2 regions of the Rhizobium sp. ZW T2_16 genome follow, and region 2 is predicted to be linked to the other one. Evidence: riboswitches for the same ligand, from Rfam matches in the RefSeq annotation. Region 2 holds a riboswitch; the other holds the start of a gene.

Region 1 (3,410 bases), on a different contig from region 2:
TGCCGGTCACCGCAACCATAATCAGACCGATGATATTCATGGATATGCTGATCAACCCGGCATTCGGCCTTTCAGAAGGCCGGTACACATTCTTCCTCAGGCCGGACCAGTCGATGCAACTGATTGCCGTGGAAGACATCGGGAAATTCGTCGCCGCGATCTTTGCCGATGGCATACGGTTCAGCGGACGGACGATTAAGATCGCGAGCGATACGGTTACAGGGCGCCAGCTGGGGGAAATCTTCAGCGAAGCCGCCGGTCGTCCGGTCATCTATTCCCGCTTTGCCGATGAAGTCCTTGCCGCCAATAGCGATCTTGGTCAGCTTGCGGCGATCCTGGATAACGGCCCGCTGGCGGATCACGTGGACCTTGCTGCGATGCGCGAGATCAATCCCGAGATCATTTCCTTTCGGGCCTGGCTTGCGACCCAAAGACACCAAGCCTTCGACGCCTTAATCGGGAGTGATCGTACGTCCCACTCAGCGTAAAAACAGGCTCCTCCGCAAACTGACGGCACATTGCGGAGGAGCGCTCAGTATCACGCCACCGCGTAAAGCGTGCTGTCCTTGCCCTGCAGGCGATCGATCATGAAGTTCGAATACCACTCAACGAACTGCATCACACCACCTTCATGCGCCTCGGAATAAGGGCCGGGTTCATAGGCGGGAGAGCGGATGCCGAAGGCGTTTTCCTCGACGATCTGCCTGTCCTGGTCGTTGGTCATGTTCCAGACATGGGTCAGCTGCTCGACATCGTAATCGACGCCTTCCACCGCATCCTTGTGGACCAGCCATGTGGTGGTGACCGCCGTCTCTTCCGGCCCGATGGGGATGACTCGGAAAGAGATCGCGTGGTCGACCAGCATATGGTTCCAGGTGGTCGGGTAATGGAACAGAAGCATCGTGCCGATATGGGAAATCGTCACGTCGTCGGAGAGCGACCGTTGAACTGCGGGACGGCCGTTCATCGTGTAGCTTTCGGCATCCTCGATCAGCGGCATGCGCGCCACGCGGAACTGGCCGTCCGGCGACATGTTGAACGTGCTCGGCAGGCCGGCCGCTTCACAGCGGCTCCAGTGTTCGGAAATGAACGGATCGTCGCCGGCGCCCTGCACACCGGTCGCAGTCGGCGCTTCCGGGTAGGTGCGGCAGAGTTCCGGATGGTTACCGGCGCAGTGATAACACTCGCGATTGTTTTCCCAGACGAGCTTCCAGTTGCCCTTTTCGATGATCGTGTTCTGGGCAGCAACCTTCGTTTCGGGCAGGCGATGCGGCGCCATGTAAGGCTCGACCGTTGCGCGAACCGGAGCAAAATCCGGGGCTTCCTTTGCGAGGCAGATAAAGATGTAGCCAGCAACCACCTGGCAGTGGACGGGTTTCAATCCAAACTGCTTCTTGTCGAAATTCTCGCCCATATGACGGGCCGACATCAGCGAGCCGTCATGCTGGTAGGTCCACTGGTGATAGGGACAGACGAGGCGGGTCGCAGAACCCGTTTCCTTGGTGCAGACGCGGTGGCCGCGATGGCGGCAGGTATTGTGATAGGCGCGGATATCGCCCTCGCGCGTGCGGATGACGAGAACCGGATAGTCGCCAACCTGCAGGGTAAAATACATGCCCGCCTTGTTGATCTGGCAATCGTGGCCGGCAAACAGCCAGTCGCGATACCAGATCATCTCGAGATCGAGCTTGTAATAATCGGGATCGATATAAAAGGGCTGTTCCAGGCTGAAACCTTCGCGGCGGTTCTTCAGCTGCCGCAGAACCTGATTGTGAATGTCCATATGCTTCCTCGCAATACAAGCAAGCTTCAGGGCATGGACAAGCCGGCAACAATCAATGCAGCCAATTCCCGTCCCGTGCGCCCTCCGCGACCGGTGTCATCAAGCTCAGGCTGGTTTCCGGGCTGAGGAGTTGTCCCAAAAGGACTGCATGGCACCTTCCCGGTCGGCCGTTCGGCTCTGTCCCAGTGGCCGGGGTCGCCCCCTACCATGCCTTCAACTCCACCACCGTTGCGGGGGCAGCGCCGGATAGATCTCTGCGACCCGCCGGCTTCCCAATTCTCCGCCTCCCCTAGCGAGGCGGCACCTTGAGCTTTGTCATATTTAAGCGGGACGCCGGCCTGTCGCATAGACGACATTGCGACATCGGCCACTGCATTGGCGACGATCGCGCAATAGCATCCGATTGCGGGAGAAACCGACTGTTAAGGTCTTGCTAATAGTGTTCTTGAAAATTCATTGGGAAGAGCCGCCACCATGCCAGGACAGCTCCGTTATTACGAAGTCAACAGGCCCAGGCCCTTGATGATGCCGCCAAGCAGCGGCAATGCCCATACGGAATTCCTGCGAACCGGCAGAATTCCACGCTCCCGCCCTGTCTGGGTTCCCGACGAACGTCGCTATCTCACCCATGACGAAGTGGCTGAAAAGACAGGCAAGAAGCTCGAAACGGCCGGCGAAACCACGCATAAGCGGCTGAACAGCTTTCACCGGTCTATCCACCTGCCGAAGATCATCTTTCACCGCACGTTGGAGGGTAGCCCGCATCTGGGCTATTGCCATGTGACCGCAGCACGTACCTTCTTTTCGCAGGATGCGATGGTCAGCTGGTCATTCTACATCGCCAACTTCTCTTCCGAGATCGGCGGCGACGAGGTGTTTTTCGCCCGAATCAATCCACGGAATTCCCGCATGTATTTCGCCGTCGCGGTGGAAGGCGAAGCAGGCGAACAGGCGCGGATCGACCGGACATGGCGCAAGAACGGGCTTCTGTTCCAGACCAACAGCCCGCGCGAGGCGATGCGCAACGTTCTGATGCTCGGCGCGCCCAGTGCCGCAGTGCGCGAAATCATCAAAAGGCTTTAAAGCACGGGCACTCCGCTGTATTGACAGCGGCATGACAGCCGAAATCATAAACATCACCCATGAGCCCCAGCGCGCCATCAGCGAGGCAAGCCGCGTGCTCAATGACGGTTTTCCCGTCGCCATTCCGACCGAAACGGTCTACGGCCTTGCCGCGGATGCGACGCGCGCCGATGCGATCTCGCACATCTACGAGACCAAGGGGCGTCCGCAGTTCAATCCGCTCATCTGCCATGTCTGCGATATCGAGATGGCCGAGCGGTACGCGGTGTTCGATCCGGCGTCGAGAAAGTTGGCCGAAACCTTCTGGCCCGGTCCGCTGACCATTGTCCTGCCGCTCAGGAAAGACAGCACCATCCATCCGCTGGCAACCGCGGGGCTGGAAACGGTCGGGCTTCGCTGCCCGGAAGGTTTTGCCAACGACCTGATCCGCGATTTCGGCCGGCCGCTTGCGGCACCAAGCGCCAACACGTCCGGCAAGATCAGCCCGACCTCGGCACGCCATGTGATGGACGACCTCGGCGACAAGCTTCAACTGATCATCGAC
Region 2 (3,410 bases):
TTCCCGCATGCTCGACATGCCAGGTTGATCCCCGCAGAGCCATGCGACAGGTGAGACATGACATTTTCCAAGCCGCAGATGCTGACATCGCTGATGCTTGCCTCGCTGCTTGCGCCTCAGGCGGCCTTTTCGCGCGATGTCGAGGTCTGCGCCAATCTCTATCGCCGCCTCAACAGCACCCCGCAGATCATCGGCACGAGCAGCAATGTGCGTCGCTACGCTCAGGATCTGAGCGCGCTCAACGCGGATATCCGGCAACTCAGGATCGACATGCGCAGGCAAGGTTGCGGCAGCGGCAGCATCGTGACGCTGGGCGCGCCATCCGAAGGCGATGATGAATGCGGTTACATGCAGGACACGCTGCAACGGCTGGAAGATGAGCGCGCGGCAATCACCGAACAACGCAACAATACCCGCTCGCTACTGCAGCCATCGGAAGAGCGCGTCGCGATCTTGTCGGCGATCCGCTCCAACAATTGCACGCCCACTGACCTCGATACCCAGACGGAACTTGACGATAAAGAACGCCTGCGGATCCGGGGGCTGGCACTGCCAAGGCCGGGAGAGGAGACGCAGACTGGGCCAAAGGTGGACGATCCGAATTCCAGCATCACCCATCTCGGCAGCGCCTCACCTGCGCCAGCGAGAGAAGCACCCGTCCAGTTCCCGCCGGATCGTCCCTATGATCCCGGCAAAAAGATTCGCTCCGTCGGGCCGCAGTTCTTCCCCGAAGAAGACATCGACCTCGCCAATCCGAAATCCAGCGGCCCCCAGCAGCTGCAGCCTTGATTATTTCTGGCCCCAACCGTCCTGAAAGACGAGCTCTTCCAGAGGCAGACGCTGGCGCCAGCCCTTTATCGCCAGTTCGGGTTCTCCATACAACTGATCGACATAACCGAGGCACAACCAGGCTACGATCTCGACGCGGTTTGGAATGCCGAGGAGCGCTCGAACATCTTCATCATGAAAGATACTGACCCAGCCGACGCCGATCCCTTCCGCGCGGGCTGCGAGCCAGAGGTTCTGGATGGCACAGACGGTCGAATAGCTGTCCATGCGGCTGTTGTGTGTGCGCCCCAGAACCACCGGACCGGCACGATCCGGATCGCTGGTGACGCAGATCGACAGCGGCGCCTTTCTGATGCCTTCGAGCTTAAGGCTCCTGTAGGTGCTGCGCTTCTCCTCAGGAAACATCGCCTCGGCTTCTTCATTGGCGCGCGAAAACGCCTCCCAGGCGGACTGGCGAACCGCCTCGTCACGGATAAGGATAAAGTTCCACGGCTGCATGAAACCAACCGACGGGGCGGCATGGGCGGCATCCAGTAGTCTGCGCAGCACATCATCCGGGATCGTATCGGAGAGAAACTGGTCGCGCACGTCGCGGCGCGTTTCGATGGCGCGGTAAACGGCGGCACGCTCGTCATCGGTAAAAGCTTCGGCGGCCACGAGGCCATTGTTCAAATCATCAGGTCGCATCGTCTTTCCCCAACAACGCCTGCGGATTGCTTCCGCCGTCACGGCGTGGCGCAATCCACTCAACCTGCCCGCCGTCCGCGCGGATCGGTCCATCTCGCCAGGCCGGTATTCTGACTGGGCTTCATCCGCTCATCGCCGCCTTCCCGGAGAAATCCAGTGGCATGAATACGATAAGCGTCAGCCTCACAGCGTTGGGCACGTGCCGGAATTTCACCGGCTTCCCGATTCTCCCATCAACGATGGGCACCTGACGGAGGCTCTTATGCTGACTGAACCCGGCCGAAGCAAGGCCGTTCACGCCGCAGGGAAATAACGCACATAGGCAAATTCGTCACCATCCGGTGACCAGTTGGGCGAGTTCATCGTGCCCTGCCCGCCAAAAAGCTCGAACAACGTTTCGACATAGCCGCCATCGGCATCCATAAGCCGAACGCGAACATTCTGATCACGCGGATGATCGAAGATTTCGGCGTCATAGGATACGAAAACGACCTTATCACCCTTGGGTGACGGATGCGGAAACCAGTCTCCATAGCTACTGTCGGTGATGCGTTCGGCAGCGCCGCCGGTCGCCGGAACACGCCAGATCTGCATCAGCCCTGAGCGGCTTGAGTTAAAATAGATCCAACGACCGTCCGGCGAATAATCCGGCCCGTCATTGCGGCCCTCGCCGAAGGTCAGCCGTGTCTCGTTTTTCCCGTCGATACCGATCGTATAGATATCGAAGACCTGATCACGGATACCGCAATAAGCGAACGTCTTTCCGTCCGGCGACCAGCCATGCCAGTAGGATGGCAGGTTTTCTGTGACGAGTTTCGGCGTACCGCCTCTGGCCGGCAGGACATAGATCGCCGACCTACCGAACTCGACCTTGTCGGAGATCGCAATCAGCGCGCCGTCCGGCGAGATGCCATGGTCGTTGTTGCAGAGTGTCGCGAAGTCCGTATCGACCCGGATAGGACCGAAATCACCATTCGGAGACAAACGGTAGATCAGGCCATCTGCATTAAGCATCAGATAGTCGCCATCCGGCGACCAGTTGGGCGCTTCGAACAACTCTTCCGTCTGCCAGACAACCCGGCTCTGGCGGGTTCGGACATTGTAGATCTCGATGGAGCTTCGCAGTGCCAAGGGCGCCTCCCTCTCAACGATCCCGGAAACGGTTGGTGATCGGGTAACGGCGATCGCGGCCAAAATTCTTCTTGGTGATCTTCACGCCCGGAGCCGACTGACGCCGCTTATACTCAGCGAGATAGAGCAGATGCTCGATACGATGAACGGTTGCGACGTCATGGCCGCGGGCGACGATGTCTTCGGTGCCCATTTCCATTTCGACGAGGCATTCGAGGATATCGTCCAGAACCGGATAGGGCGGCAGCGAATCCTGGTCCTTCTGATCCGGCCGAAGCTCGGCGGAAGGCGCCTTGGAAATGATGTTTTTCGGGATCACCTCGCCGGACGGGCCGAGAGCGCCTGCCGGCACATTTTCATTGCGCCATTCGGCCAGCGCATAGACCTGCATCTTGTAGAGGTCCTTGATCGGGTTGAAGCCGCCGTTCATGTCGCCATAAAGCGTCGCGTAGCCGACCGACATTTCCGACTTGTTGCCGGTCGTCACAACCATCGAGCCGAACTTGTTGGAGATCGCCATCAGGATAGTGCCGCGCGTACGGCTCTGCAGGTTCTCTTCGGTAATGCCCTGGTCGGTGCCTTCGAACATGTCGGACAACGATGCCAGGAACCCTTCGACCGGATCGGAAATCGGCACGATATCGTAGCGGCAGCCGAGCGCCTTCGCGCAGTCCGCGGCGTCCTTGAACGAGTCTTCGGACGTGTAGCGATAGGGCAGCATGATGGTGCGCACCCTCTCCTCGCCCAGCGCGTCAACGGCGATCGCGGCGCAGACAGCCGAATCGATGCCACCGGAGAGGCCC

The links. A riboswitch is a leader RNA that binds a small molecule or an ion and turns the genes downstream of it on or off. The one in region 2 is predicted to bind cobalamin.
Region 1: it holds a riboswitch for cobalamin, as region 2 does, so the genes downstream of both, ACI3K0_RS06245 (aromatic ring-hydroxylating dioxygenase subunit alpha) here and bluB (5,6-dimethylbenzimidazole synthase) in region 2, are expected to answer to the same signal.

What each region holds. Positions count from the first base shown of each region.
Region 1 covers NZ_JBJDRG010000002.1:152,487-155,896, reverse strand. Annotated here, with positions in the region: gene ACI3K0_RS06250 (NmrA/HSCARG family protein) at 1-488, shown strand, start outside; gene ACI3K0_RS06245 (aromatic ring-hydroxylating dioxygenase subunit alpha) at 539-1,783, opposite strand; cobalamin riboswitch at 1,874-2,106, opposite strand; gene ACI3K0_RS06240 (DUF6656 family protein) at 2,306-2,866, shown strand; gene ACI3K0_RS06235 (L-threonylcarbamoyladenylate synthase) at 2,898-3,410, shown strand, end outside.
Region 2 covers NZ_JBJDRG010000001.1:60,040-63,449, forward strand. Annotated here, with positions in the region: gene ACI3K0_RS00260 (hypothetical protein) at 58-789, shown strand; gene bluB (5,6-dimethylbenzimidazole synthase) at 790-1,476, opposite strand; cobalamin riboswitch at 1,559-1,742, opposite strand; gene ACI3K0_RS00270 (hypothetical protein) at 1,771-2,601, opposite strand; gene ACI3K0_RS00275 (NAD+ synthase) at 2,621-3,410, opposite strand, start outside.